2 linked regions of the Hydrogenophaga sp. SL48 genome follow. The protein of the gene in region 2 interacts with the protein of the main gene of each other region in a pairwise test. Links are inferred from orthologs where the notes say so. Each region holds a gene or a part of one and is shown on either strand. Other genes may lie near its edges.

Evidence for each region. The genes of interacting proteins can lie anywhere in the genome.
Region 1: the proteins of bioB (region 2) and IM738_RS24105 interact in binary tests that used the Escherichia coli proteins (3 or more experiments, as listed by UniProt). The link is inferred for Hydrogenophaga sp. SL48 from one-to-one orthologs.

What each region holds. Positions count from the first base shown.
Region 1 is NZ_CP063400.1:5,062,450-5,067,840, forward strand. Bases 1-2,866 are described here. They hold IM738_RS24105 (class II glutamine amidotransferase), read right to left. Parts: upstream 1,892-2,866; coding sequence 1,109-1,891; downstream 1-1,108. Other genes in these bases: IM738_RS24095 (VF530 family DNA-binding protein), read left to right, coding at 1-270; IM738_RS24100 (hypothetical protein), read left to right, coding at 456-1,013; IM738_RS24110 (zinc-binding metallopeptidase family protein), read left to right, coding at 2,004-2,866. Also shown: more of IM738_RS24110, read left to right, coding at 2,867-3,167; IM738_RS24115 (MFS transporter), read right to left, coding at 3,174-4,658; IM738_RS24120 (response regulator), read left to right, coding at 4,817-5,391.
Region 2 is NZ_CP063400.1:2,096,897-2,104,900, reverse strand. What follows is about bases 2,195-5,147. They hold bioB (biotin synthase BioB), read left to right. Parts: upstream 2,195-3,128; coding sequence 3,129-4,166; downstream 4,167-5,147. Other genes in these bases: bioA (adenosylmethionine--8-amino-7-oxononanoate transaminase), read left to right, coding at 4,639-5,147; panD (aspartate 1-decarboxylase), read left to right, coding at 4,214-4,630; bluB (5,6-dimethylbenzimidazole synthase), read left to right, coding at 2,406-3,095; IM738_RS10005 (DUF1636 domain-containing protein), read left to right, coding at 2,195-2,387. In the rest of the region: cobaltochelatase subunit CobN, read left to right, coding at 1-220; IM738_RS10015 (ATP-binding protein), read left to right, coding at 217-1,284; IM738_RS10010 (vWA domain-containing protein), read left to right, coding at 1,311-1,967; more of IM738_RS10005, read left to right, coding at 1,995-2,194; more of bioA, read left to right, coding at 5,148-6,009; bioD (dethiobiotin synthase), read left to right, coding at 5,999-6,676; bioF (8-amino-7-oxononanoate synthase), read left to right, coding at 6,681-7,934; adenosylcobinamide-phosphate synthase CbiB, read left to right, coding at 7,931-8,004. UniProt on the Escherichia coli protein: Catalyzes the conversion of dethiobiotin (DTB) to biotin by the insertion of a sulfur atom into dethiobiotin via a radical-based mechanism.

The sequences.
Region 1 (5,391 bases), 3.0 Mb from region 2 along the record:
GAAGCCGAGAAACCCAAGGCTCCGCCCAAGCAAGCGCGCAACCCGCTGCACGGTCTGACGCTGGAGGCCATCGTCACCGCGCTGGCCGACCACTATGGTTGGGAAGAGCTGGGTCAGCGCATTCCGGTGCGCTGTTTCAACGTGGACCCGAGCGTGGGCTCCAGCCTGCGCTTTCTGCGCAAGACACCCTGGGCGCGCGAGAAGGTGGAAGGGCTGTACCTCTTCATGCTGCGCGAGCGCAGCCGGGCGGCGGGCCGGCAGGTCCGCTGAGGGGCATGCCGGCGTCCTGTCGTGTGCGAACCACGGCAGGGCTTGCCCGCAGGCCACGGGGGGATCGCATTGTCAGTCGAAAGATGTGTTTTCGGGGGCGGGTCGGGCAAGCCCGCCTTGTGGTGTTCGCCGGGCTGCGGTACAAGCAATAGGGTGGGGGGTTCCCCACTTTTTTGTGACCTCCCATGCTCGATACCCTGGACCTGACCACGACCATCTTTGCCAAAACCGCTCTCGGTCAACAGGAGATCCAGACCCGTTCGCTGGGCCTGTCGCCGCTGGTGCGCCGCACGCTGGTGCTGACCGACGGCAAGCGCACGGGCAGCGAGCTGGGCGTTTTCCTGTCGGGCAGCGCCGACATCGTCGATGTGCTCGGTCAGCTGCTCGCGCTCGACTGTGTGGAGGCCGTGGAACCCGTGCAGGGGTCGGCCATCGAACCGTCGACCAGGGCCAAGAGCGATCACACGGCCGTGGCGGCCGTCGCGGAGGCACTCGCCGGTCTGCCGCCCGCCGATGCGCGCGAAGCGAAAGACAATGAAATGGCGCGCAACTTCATGGTCAATTCGGTCAATTCCATCATTGGCCAGAACATGCGCATCACGCTGGTGAGCGACATCTCCCGTGCCCAGACCACGGGGCAGTTGCGCGAGGTCTACCTCGCCTGGGAGAGCAGCATGTCGAACCACAGCATGGGCGCCAAGCGCCTGCCGGAGCTGCGCGAAAAGCTGTTCAAGGTGCTCTGAGCACGCCCCCGCCGGGGCGGTGCTTCAGTGGGCCGCTGCCCGGGAAAACAGCTTGAGCACGACCACGCCGGCCATGACCTGGGGAAGCCGGGCGTTCATGCCGCGCTCCGCTCCACCTCCACCGGCAACCCGTCCACGAACACCTTGAGTTCACCCGGTTCAAACGCTGTCCACTGCTCGTTGCGGGTCAGTGGCGTGGTCACGATCACGGCCGCGCGGTCGCCGGGCTGGTTGAGGTCGGCGAAGTTCACCGTCCAGTCGTGGTCCATCAGCGTGGCCTGTGCAAATGGGTGCTGGCGCACCAGGTAGTGCAGCTTGGTGCTGCAGTGCGCCCACATGGCTTCGCCGTTGGAGAGCAGGAAGTTGGCGGTGCCGAACGCGGTGATCTGCGGGATCAGCTCGCGCAGCGTGTGCGTGAGTTCGGCGACGCTGGGCAGGCTGGCGTGTGATTTGGCCAGCTCCTGCATCAGCCAGCAAAACGCGCGCTCGCTGTCGGTGGTGCCCACCGGGTGGAACGCGCCATGCAGCTTGGGGAAATAGTCTTTCAGGTCGCCGTTGTGGGCGAACACCCAGTGCCGGCCCCACAGCTCGCGCGTGAAGGGATGGGCGTTCTCCAGCATCACCTCGCCGATGGTCGCCTTGCGCACGTGGGCCAGGATGTTCTTGCTCTTGAGCGGGTAGCTGCGCAGGAACTCGGCCATGCGGGAATTGGCCGCGCTGTCGTGGTCGATGAAGAGGCGCAGCCCGCGGCCTTCGAAGAAGGCGATGCCCCAGCCGTCGGCATGGTGGTCGGTGGCGCCACCGCGCTGGCAGAAGCCGGTGAAACTGAACGAGGCGTCGGTGGGTGTGGCGCAGTTGAGGCCGAGCAGTTGGCACATGGACATCATCTTGTCACAACCTCGGCCCCGAAATCGCGGGATTTGGGCCGACCCGCGCCCCGGAGACCGCTTTTGGGACGAACATGCGGGCATTGTTCTCACCTCAGGCCCCATGACCCCTCCGGCTTCCCCTGCCTTGCGCCTGCACCCCAGCACCGCGCGGGCCTACCGCTGCACCTGCGGCGCCCAGGTTTTTTTCCGCAACAACACCTGCCTGCAGTGTGGGCGGGCGCTGGGCTTCGACCCCTGGCTGGGCCAGGTGCTGGCCATCGAGCCCGATGCCGAACCCGGGGTGTGGTGCGCGGTCACGCAGCCGAGCTCAGGGAATGGGGACGCTCCCCAGCAGCGCTACCGGCGATGCGCCCAGATCGACACGCCCGCCCTGTGCAACTGGCTGGTGCGCGACAACGGCTCGGCAGAGGGTGCCGCCGCGGTTTTCTCCTGCGTGGCCTGCCGGCTCAACCGCGTCATCCCGGATCTCGGTCTCGACCAGAACCACGAACCCTGGCGCAAGGTCGAGCTGGCGCGGCGGCGCCTGGTGTCGCAGCTGATCGGGCTCGGCCTGCCGGTGGAACCGCCGTCGCAGGACGGCGGTCCGGGTGGGCTGGTGTTCGACACCCTGGCGTCGCTTCCGGGGCAGGCGCCGGTGTTGACGGGGCACGCCCAGGGCGTGATCACCCTGAACCTGGCCGAGGCCGACGACGCCTACCGCGAGCAGGTCCGCAGCCAGATGCGCGAGCCCTACCGGACGCTGCTCGGGCACTACCGCCACGAGGTGGGGCACCATTTCTGGGACCGTCTGATCCGCGACGACCCTTGTCTGCAGGGGTTTCGCAAGCTGTTCGGTGACGAGCGGCAAGACTACGTCGGCGCGCTGAACGCGCACTACCAGCAAGGGGCGCCAACCGGCTGGGCCAGCGCCTACATTTCGAGCTACGCCAGCGCCCACCCGTGGGAAGACTGGGCCGAGACCTGGGCGCACTACCTGCACATGCGCGACACGCTGGACACGGCGGTGAGCTTCGGCATGGCACCGGACGAGGTCGACGTGGACGCCTTGCACTACCTGCCTTCGGTGCTGCAGGAAGAACCCGCGCCCGAGTTTGATGTGTTTCTCGCCATGCTCAACGCCTGGACCCGGCTGACGGCCGTGCTCAACGAGCTGTCGCGCAGCATGGGGCTGCCCGATTTTTACCCGTTCGTGTTGTCGGACACGGTGGTCCGCAAGCTGTATTTCGTGCACGGGCGGGTCGAGCCCTTCGAGCGCACGACCTGACCCGCGTCAGCGTTCCTCGCGCACCCGCCAGGCCGCGATCAGCGCGAGCGCGCAGATGCAGGCCAGCATCAGGAAGGTCTCGTCAAAGGCCGCGATGCGGGCCTGGATGTCGCCCGGGGTCGTCAGCACCACGCCGTGCGCGGCCAGCCGCCACTCCAGCACGATGCCGCACAGGCTCACGCCCGCCGCGCCGCCGAGCATGCGCAGGAAGTTGATGACGCTCGACCCCTGCGGAATCAGGCCTTGCTCCAGCCCGCGCATGGCGCCGATGTTGAGCGAGGGCAGGATGAAGCCCAGCCCGATGCGCCCGAGAATGGCCCAGGTCACCAGCAAGGAGATGACCTGCGTGGGGCGGCCGGGGTCGATGGTGACCATGAGCGCGAACGACGCGGTCAGCAGCACCAGCCCGATGCTCACCAGCCGGTGCGTGGGCTGGCGGTCGGTCAGGCGGCCGACGATGGCGATGGTCACGGCCAGCACCATCCCGGCCGGCAGCAGGATGCTGCCCACGTAGGACGGCGAGAGCCCCAGCCCCATCTGCATGTAGACCGGCAGCAGGTAGGTCGAGCCGAACAGCGCGATGCCGTAGATGAAAGCGACGATGCTGCCCATCGCAAAGCGCCGGTCGGCGAACAGCGAGAGGTTCATCAGCGGGTCCACACCCTGGTCCGGGTGGCGCCGCCGGGCCTTGAGCGTGCGCCGTTGCAGCCACACGAACAGCAGCAGCGAAACGGCGGCCGACCCCAGCAGGCTGGCGGCGCCCGCGGGCGTGCCGCCTTGCAGCGCCACCAGGCCGTTGAGCAGGCACAGCGTGCCGACCGCCGCCAGCAGCAGGCCGCGCCAGTCAAGCGCCGAGCCCTGGGGGTTGGCCGCCCCGCCGCCGGGCGAAGTGATGGGTACGAATCGCCGGGCCAGGTACAGCGAGGCCAGGCAGAACGGCACCACCATGAAGAAAATGGATCGCCAGCCGAACCCGTCGACCAGCAGGCCGCCGATGGACGGCCCGATGGCGGGTGCCAGCACCACGCCCATGCCGAAGATGCCGCTGGCGCGGCCCTGCTCGTTCGGTTCGAAGGCGCGCAGGATGATGATGGCCGGGATGGGCTGCACCACACCTGCCGCCAGGCCCTCGGCCACGCGCGCGGCCAGCACCAGCGGGAAGTCATTGGCGAAGCCGCCGGCGATGCCACCCGCCAGCAGCAGCCACATGCAGCCCGAGTAGGTGTGCCGGTAGCCGTAGCGCGCGAGCAGCCAGGGCGTGGTCAGCATCGACACCGTCATCGCAACCATGAACCCCGAGGTGACCCACTGCGCGCGCTCCTGGCCCAGCGTGAAGTGCTGGCTCATGTCGGGGATGGCCACATTGATGATGGTGGACGACATGATCGAGGCCATGGTGCCGACCATCACCGAGAGCAGCAGCAGCCAGCGGTAGCGCTCGCCGTAGCGTGCGCGAAGGGCAGGGAGGGAGTGGTCGGGGGGCTGGGTCATGGCGCGGGGCTGAAGATGCCGCAACGATAACCGCGCGGGCAGGGTTTGACGTGGGGCGTGGCCAGCGAATTGCCTAAGAGTCACCTAAGAAAAGCGCAGGGCGCGCTGGCAGAATGACCCGGAGGGCGGCGAAGCCCTCCCCACGGAAAGAACCCTCCATGCGACTGCTGCTGGTTGAAGACGACACCATGATCGGCGAGTCCGTGCTCGATCTGCTGCGCGCCGAACACTACGCGGTGGACTGGGTGAAGGACGGCGACATGGCCGACGCGGCGCTCGCCACCCAGGACTACGACCTGCTGCTGCTCGACCTGGGCCTGCCCAAGCGCGACGGCCTCTCCGTGCTGCGGGCGCTGCGCGCGCGCAAGAACCGCCTGCCGGTGCTGATCGCCACCGCGCGCGACTCGGTGCAGCAGCGCATCGAGGGGCTGGACGCCGGCGCCGACGACTACGTGCTCAAGCCCTATGACCTGGACGAGCTGCTCGCGCGCATCCGCGCCCTGCTGCGCCGCGCCGCCGGGCGCGCCGAGCCGGTGTACGAGCACCAGGGCGTGAGCATCGACCCGGCCACGCGCGAGGTCACGGTGAACGGCCAGCCGGTGGTGCTGTCGGCGCGCGAATGGGCGGTGCTCGAACCCCTGCTCGCGCGGCCCGGCCGGGTGCTCTCTCGGGCGCAGCTGGAAGAGAAGCTCTACAGCTGGAAAGACGAGGTCAGCTCCAATGCGGTCGAGGT
Region 2 (8,004 bases):
GTACGCGCTGGTCGCCGACGCGTATGTGCACGACAGCGCCAACCGCGCCTTTCTGGAACAACACAACCCGCAGGCCCTGCGCAGCATCGGTGAGCGCCTGCTCGAAGCCATGCAGCGTGGCCTGTGGCAAGACCCGCGCGAGCACCGGGAGCGCATCGAGCAGACCCTGCTGGCGCTGGAGCACCGCCTGGAAACCCAGGGCGAAGGACCCACGACATGAACACCACCGACACCACACTCCCCGAGCTGCAGACCGCCAGCCCTGCGGTCTATCCCTTTGCGGCCCTGATCGGCCACGCCGAGCTGCGCCAGGCGCTGCTGCTGGCGGCGGTGGACCCTGGCATGGGCGGAGTGCTCATCAGTGGTCCGCGGGGCACGGCCAAATCGACCGCGGCCCGCGCCCTGGCGGCCCTGCTGCCCGGTGCACCGTTTGTCAGCCTGCCGCTGGCCGCCAGCGTGGAGCAGCTCGTGGGCACGCTCAACCTGGAGGACGTGCTGCGCGACGGCCGCGTGCGGCTGGCCCCGGGGCTGCTGGCCCGTGCCCACGGCGGTGTGCTGTACGTGGACGAAGTCAACCTGCTGCCCGACGCGCTGGTCGATGCCCTGCTCGACGCGGCGGCCAGCGGCGTCAACACCGTCGAGCGCGACGGTGTCTCGCGCCAGCATCCGGCGCGTTTCGTGTTGATCGGCACCATGAACCCGGAAGAGGGCGAGCTGCGCCCCCAGCTGCTCGACCGGTTCGGGCTGTCGGTGGTGCTGGAGAACCCCGCCGATCACGGGCTGCGCCAGTCCATCGTCCGTGCGCGCCTGGACTTTGACCTGGATCCACAAGCCCTGCTGCGGCGCGCGGCCACCGAACAGGCCGCGCTGGTGGCGCAGGTGGTCGCTGCGCGCGAGGCCCTGCCCGCGGTGGACTGGAGCGACGCGGTGCTGGCGCACGCCACCGCGCTGGCCCTGCGCGCCGGGGTGGACGGTGTGCGAGGGGACCTGGTGCTGCTCAAGGCCGCGCGTGCCCGCGCCGTGCTGGCGGGACGGCGCCAGGTGACGCTCGCGGACGTCGACGCCCTGGCCGAGCTGGCCCTGGGCCACCGGCGTTCGGCGTCGGCCCCGCAGCGCCCCACGCCCCCGCGCACGGCGGCCGACCCCGCATCCGCCCCCGGCGCCGGGTCGGCGCCGGACCATTCACCGTCGGGCGCCGAAGGCGACTGGGGGGCCTTGCCCCCGCAGCCCGAAGGCCTGGAGCGTGTTCGCGGGACCGGAGGGCCTGTCGAAAAAAAAGCCTGAACCACCCCGCAGGCCGCGCACCCACGGTGCCTGGCCTGCGGCGGTGGTCATCCACGAACCCCGGTGCCAAGCCGCAACTGGCGCAGACCGGTGCGCTGGCCAGCACCGCGGCGGCGGGCCGCATCGACTGGTGCCGCACCCTGGTCCACAAAGGCCCCGCCGCGTTGCACCGAGACCACCTGCGGTGGGTGCGGCGGCCCGCCGAGGTGCCGACCCTGCACCTGATCGCGCTGGACAATTCCGGCTCGATGCGGCACGGCGGCCGGCTGGCGCGCGCCAAGGGGTTTGCGGCGCACCTCATCGACGACGCGGCACGCGCCGGCGACCAGGTGGGTCTGGTGCTGTTCGGTGGGCAAGGGGTGCAAAGCCTGCTGTCGCCCACACCGGCGCGGCGCTCGGCGCTGGGGCGCATCCAGCCGCTGGGCGGAGGCGGTGGCACGCCGCTGCGGGCCGGGCTGCGCCAGGTGCAGACCGAACTCCTGGCCCACCGGCGGCGTCACGGTGGCGGGCGCCGCCTGCTGTGGCTGCTCACCGACGGACGCAGCCTGGAGCAGCCGGACGCTCCCTCGGCGGCCGACCACATCGTGATCGTCAACTTCGACGACCCTGTTCGCCCCCTGGGGCGCTGCCCGGCCTGGGCCACGGCCTGGGGCGCGGAGCTGCGCCAGCCAGGAACCCCCTGACACCCGATGCCCACACCACCTGAACCCATGACCGAACTCATCATCTGCACCACCTGCCGCCCCGCCGGGGTCCCGCGCGACCAGCGTGCCCCTGGCGACCTCCTGTTCGAAGCGGTGCAGGCCGAACAGGCCTTCGGCGAGCAGCCCGAATGGGCGGCCGTGCGCGTGCGTGGCGTGGCCTGCACCGCCGGCTGCTCGCGCGCCTGCACCGTGGCCTTCCAGGCACCGGGCAAACACAGCTACCAGTTCGGCGACCTCGCACCCGCCGAGGGCGTTGCCCGGCAGCTGCTCGACTGCGCCGTGATGCACCACCGGGCGCCCGATGGCAACCTCGCCCGCGATGCGCGCCCACCGCTGTTGCGCAACGGCATCCTGTGCCGCCTGCCGCCCACCGTGGTTACCGTTGGAGAAGCCCCATGACGATCCAGGTGGCATGACGTGACCCAGGCGACCACCCCCGACCAGGCTTTCTCCCCGGCCGAGCGCGATGCCGTGTACCGCGCCATCTTCGAGCGCCGCGACATGCGCCACTTCGCCGGCGGAACGGTCGCGCCCGAGCGGATGCGCCGCCTGCTCACCGCCGCGCACCACGCGCCCAGCGTGGGCTTCATGCAGCCCTGGCGCTTCCTGCGCGTGGCCTCGCCCGCGCTGCGCAGCGGGCTGCAGGCGCTGGTGGAGCAGGAGCGCGTGTTGACCGCGCAGGCGCTGGGCGAGCGGGGTGGCGAATTCATGCGCCTGAAGGTCGAGGGCCTGATGGACGCGGCCGAGGTCTGGGTGGTGGCGCTGGCCGAGGGGCGCGAGCGCCATGTGTTTGGCCGCCGGACCCTGCCGCAGATGGACCTTGCCTCGACCGCCTGCGCCATCCAGAACCTCTGGCTGGCCGCGCGCGCCGAAGGGCTGGGCATGGGCTGGGTCTCGCTGTTCGACCCGGTGGCCGTGGCGGCGCTGCTGGGCATGCCCGACGGGGCCGAGCCCGTGGCCGTGTTGTGCATCGGGCCGGTGCACCGGTTCGACGAAGAACCCCTGCTCCAGCGGCAGCGCTGGGCCCAGCGCTGCGCATTGGACAATATCCTGTTTGAAAACGCCTGGGGCCAGCCCCTGGGCACCCGCGAATCGGTGACGGGGTGACCCCACCGCTGCTTGAACTTTGAGGAGACCACGATGACGACCGACACCACCCTGCTGCCTTCCACCGAGCAGACCCTGCATTTCCACGCCCCGCGCAAAGCCGCGGCGCCGTCGGTTGAGGCCCACCAGCAGGCCTGGTCGGTGGCCGAGGTGCAGGCCCTGCTGGGCCTGCCGTTGCCCGAGCTGATGCACCGCGCCCAGACCGTGCACCGCGAGCACCACGACCCCACCGAGATGGAGCTGGCCACGCTGCTGTCGATCAAGACCGGTGGCTGCCCGGAAGACTGCGGTTACTGCCCACAGTCGGTGCACCACGAGACCGGCGTGGAAGCCACCAAGATGATGACGCCCGAGGCCGTGCGCGAAGCCGTGCTCGGCGCCAAGGCGGCCGGCGCCTCGCGCTTCTGCATGGGCGCGGCCTGGCGGGCGCCCAACGACCGCGACCTGGAGAAGGTGGAAGAGCTGGTGCGCGTGATCAAGGACGAGGGCCTGGAGGCCTGCTGCACCCTGGGCATGCTCACGGGTGACCAGGCGCAACGCCTCAAGGGCGCGGGCCTGGACTACTACAACCACAACCTGGACACCGCGCCCGAGCTGTACGGCGACATCATCACCACGCGCGACTACCAGGACCGCCTGGACACCCTGGGCCACGTGCGCGGGGCCGGCATCCATGTCTGCAGCGGCGGCATCGTGGGCATGGGCGAGTCCCGCACCGGGCGCGCCGGCCTGATCGCGCAGCTGGCCAACCTGGCGCCGTACCCCGAGTCGGTGCCGATCAACCACCTGGTCAAGGTGCCGGGCACGCCGCTGGCCGACGAGCCCGACCTCGACCCGCTGGAGTTCGTGCGCACGGTCGCCGTGGCCCGCATCACCATGCCCAAAGCCAAGGTGCGCCTGTCGGCGGGGCGCCGGCAGATGGGCGAATCGACCCAGGTGCTGTGCTTCCTGGCCGGGGCCAACTCCATCTTCTACGGCGACAAGCTGCTGGTGACCGGCAACCCCGACGTGGAGGCCGACCAGGACCTGCTGACCCGCGTGGGCATGCACACCACGCGCGCGCACGCCTGACATCCCTGGTCGATGGCCGAGACCCCCTCAGTTCAAGGAGATTCCTCATGTTCCGCACCCTGCTGAAATCCAAAATCCACCGCGCCACCGTCACCCACTGCGAGCTGCACTACGAAGGCTCCTGCGGCATCGACGAAGACCTGCTGGAGGCGAGCAACATCCGCCCCAACGAACAGGTGCACATCTGGAACGTCAACAACGGCGAACGGTTCATCACCTACGCCATCAAGTCGCCACGCGGCAGCGGCATCATCTCGCTCAATGGCTCGGCCGCCCGGCGCGCCAGCGTGGGCGACCTGGTGATCATCGCGGCCTTCGGCATGGTGCACGAAGACAAGCTCGACGAGGTGATCCCCAAGCTGGTGTTTCCCGACGCCGCCAACCGCATCGTCGAGACTCGCAGTGAGCCCGCCGGTCCGCAGGCCGGCGACCCGGTCATCCTGCCCCTGGGCGCCGAGCTTTGACGCAGCCCGTGTCGGCCAACGCCGCCTGGCGCCAGCGCAGCCTGGCCGCCGTGTGGCACCCCTGCACCCAGATGAAGCTGCACGCGCCCGAGGGTGTGGCTCTGCCGCTGATTCCCGTGGCGCGGGCCGAGGGCGTGTGGCTGCACGACCACGAAGGCCGGCGCTACCTCGACGCGATCAGCTCCTGGTGGGTCAACCTGTTCGGCCACAACCACCCGGCGATCCGCGCCGCGCTCATTCACCAGCTGCACACGCTGGACCACGTGATGCTGGCCGGCTTCACCCACGGGCCGGTGGTCGAGCTGTCCGAGCGCCTGGCCGCGCTCACCGGCCTGGGCCATGCTTTCTATGGCAGCGACGGCGCCAGCGCCACCGAGATCGCGCTGAAGATGAGTGCCCACCACTGGCGCAACGCGGGCAAGGCGGAAAAATGCCGGTTCGTCGGCGTGGCCGGGGGCTACCACGGCGAGACCGTGGGCGCGCTGGCCGTGACCGACATCGCGCTGTTCCGCGAAGCCTACGCGCCGCTGGTGCGCCTGGCCGCCACCGTGCCCAGCCCTGACGCGCGGCAGGCCGCGCCCGGCGAAACCCCGGCCGACGTGGCCGAGCGGGCCGCCGCCGCCCTGGGCGACTGGCTGGCCGCGCACGCTCACGAAACCGCCGCGGTGATCATCGAGCCGCTGATCCAGTGCGCCGCCGGCATGGCCATGCACGACCCCGTGTACCTGCAGCGCGCGCGCGAGCTTTGCGACCTGCACCAGGTGCACCTGGTGCTCGACGAGATCGCTGTCGGCTTCGGCCGCACCGGCACGCTGTTCGCGCATCAGCAGGCGGGCATCCGACCCGACTTTCTCTGCCTCTCCAAAGGCCTGACCGGTGGCACGCTGCCGCTGTCGGTGGTGCTCACCACCGACGCGGTGTACGCCGCGTTCTACGACGATCAGGTGGCGCGCGGCTTCCTGCACTCGCACAGCTACACCGGCAACCCGCTGGCCTGCCGCGCCGCGCTGGCCACGCTGGACCTGTTTGAGCAGACCGACGCGCTGCGCCAGAACCTGGGCACCAGCGAGCGGCTGGCCGCGCAGTTCGCGCCGATCTCCAACCACACGCGTGTGCGCCACGCGCGACGCCAGGGCATGGTCTTCGCGTGGGACGTGACCAGCAGCCTGCCCGACTTCGGCCGCCGCTACGCCCGCCACGCGCTGGAGCAGGGGCTGCTGCTGCGCCCCATCGGCCACACGCTCTACGCCATGCCGCCCTATGTGATCGACGAGGCCGAGGGCGAGTTGCTGGCCCGGGGCGCACTGGCCGCGCTCGAAGCCACGCTGGCCGAAGAAACCGGCCCGGTGCCGGTGAGTGGGGTGCCCGATGGCGTTTGACGGCTGCTTCGTCACCGGCACCGACACCGGCGTGGGCAAGACCCTGGTGAGTGCCGCGCTGCTGCACACGCTGGCACGCCACCACGCCCGCGTGGTCGGCATGAAGCCGGTGGCGGCCGGCCTGGTGCAACAGGGCGGCGCGTGGGTGGCGGAAGACGTGCTGGCGCTGCGCGCCGCGTCCACCGTGGCCGTGCCGCCCGCGCTGGACAACCCGGTGGCGCTGCCCGAGCCGCTGTCGCCCCACCTGGCCGCCGCGCGCGCGGGCCGGCGCGTGGGCGTGGCCGAGCTGGTGGCGGCGCACCGCGGGTTGCGCGGCCTGGCCGACGTGGTGCTGGTCGAGGGCTCGGGCGGCTGGCGCGTGCCGCTCAACGAAGACGAGACCCTGGCCGACCTGGCGGTGGCGCTGGCCCTGCCGGTGGTGATGGTGGTGGGCCTGCGCCTGGGCTGCCTGAACCACGCGCTGCTGACCGCCGAAGCCATCCGCGCCGACGGCCTGCAGCTGGCCGGCTGGGTGGCCAACACCGTCGACCCGGCCATGGCCTGCCGGGACGAAAACATTCACACGCTGCGCCAGCGCCTGGGTGCGCCGCTGCTGGGCGTGGTGCCTTGGCAGCCGGTGCCGGACGCGCGCGCTGTGCAACTGGAACTGCCTGAAACATGGCGTTGAAAGGATGGCCATGAGCTGGCTGAATGAATTTGACGACCGCCTGGCTGCGCTGGACGCGCAGTCGCTGCGCCGCGTGCGCCGCGCGGTGACGCCCGAGCCTGGCGCCCGCCTGAGCGTGGACGGCGTGTCGCTGCTGGCCTTCTGCAGCAACGACTACCTGGGTCTGGCGCAAGACCCGCTGCTGCGCCAGGCGGTGCACGCCGCGGTGGACCGCTACGGCGTGGGGTCAGGGGCCTCTCCCATGGTCAGCGGCCACAGCGTGGCCAACGCGGCGCTGGAGCGCGAGCTGGCCGAGGCCGTGGGCCTGCCGCGCGCGCTGTATTTCTACGCCGGCTACGCCACCAACGCGAGCATCGTGCCGGCGCTGGTGGGCGAGGGCGACGCGCTGTTCTCCGACGCGCTGAACCACGCCTGCCTGATCGACGGCGCGCGCCTGTCCAAGGCCACGGTGCACCGCTTCCCCCACGGCGACCTGGCCCGGCTCGACGCGCTGCTGGCCGCCAGCCCGGCGCGCCGCAAGCTGGTGATCAGCGACGCGGTGTTCAGCATGGACGGCGACGTGGCCGACATCACCGGCCTGCACGCACTCTGCGAGCGGCACGATGCCTTGCTGCTGCTCGACGACGCGCACGGCTTCGGCGTGCTGGGGCCGCAGGGCCGGGGCGCGCTGGCCGCCGCCGGCCTCACCGGCGCAGGCGCTTCGCCGCGCGTGCTCTACATGGCCACGCTGGGCAAGGCCCTGGGCGTGGCGGGCGCCTTCGTGGCCGGGCCCGAGCGGCTGGTGGAGTGGCTGCTGCAGAAGACGCGCAGCTACACCTACGCCACCGCCGCGCCGGCCCTGCTGGCCGAGGCCGTGCGCGCCGGGCTGCGCTGTGTGCTGGGCGCCGAGGGCGAGCGCCGGCGCCAGCACCTGAGCGCGCTGATCGCGCAGCTTCGCGCGGGTCTCGCGCCCGGCGCCGACGCGGCGGTGGACGCCGCCGGCTGGGCACTGATGCCCTCGGACACCGCGATCCAGCCGCTGGTGATCGGCGACAACGCCGCCGCGCTGGACGTGATGAAGCGTCTGCGCGAACAGGGCCTGTGGGTGCCCGCCATCCGCCCGCCCACCGTGCCCGAGGGCACGGCCCGTTTGCGCATCGCCTTGTCGGCCGCGCACCAGGCCGACGACGTGGACCAGCTCCTGGCGGCGCTGCGCTCGGCCGCGGCCGGGCGGCTGGCCCGGGCCGACGCCGCCGCGCTGCAGGGCGCCGCGCCATGACCGACCCGCAGGCGCTGTCGCCGGAGGCCATCGGCGCCCTCGCGGTGCTGGTGGCGCTGGGCGTGGACCG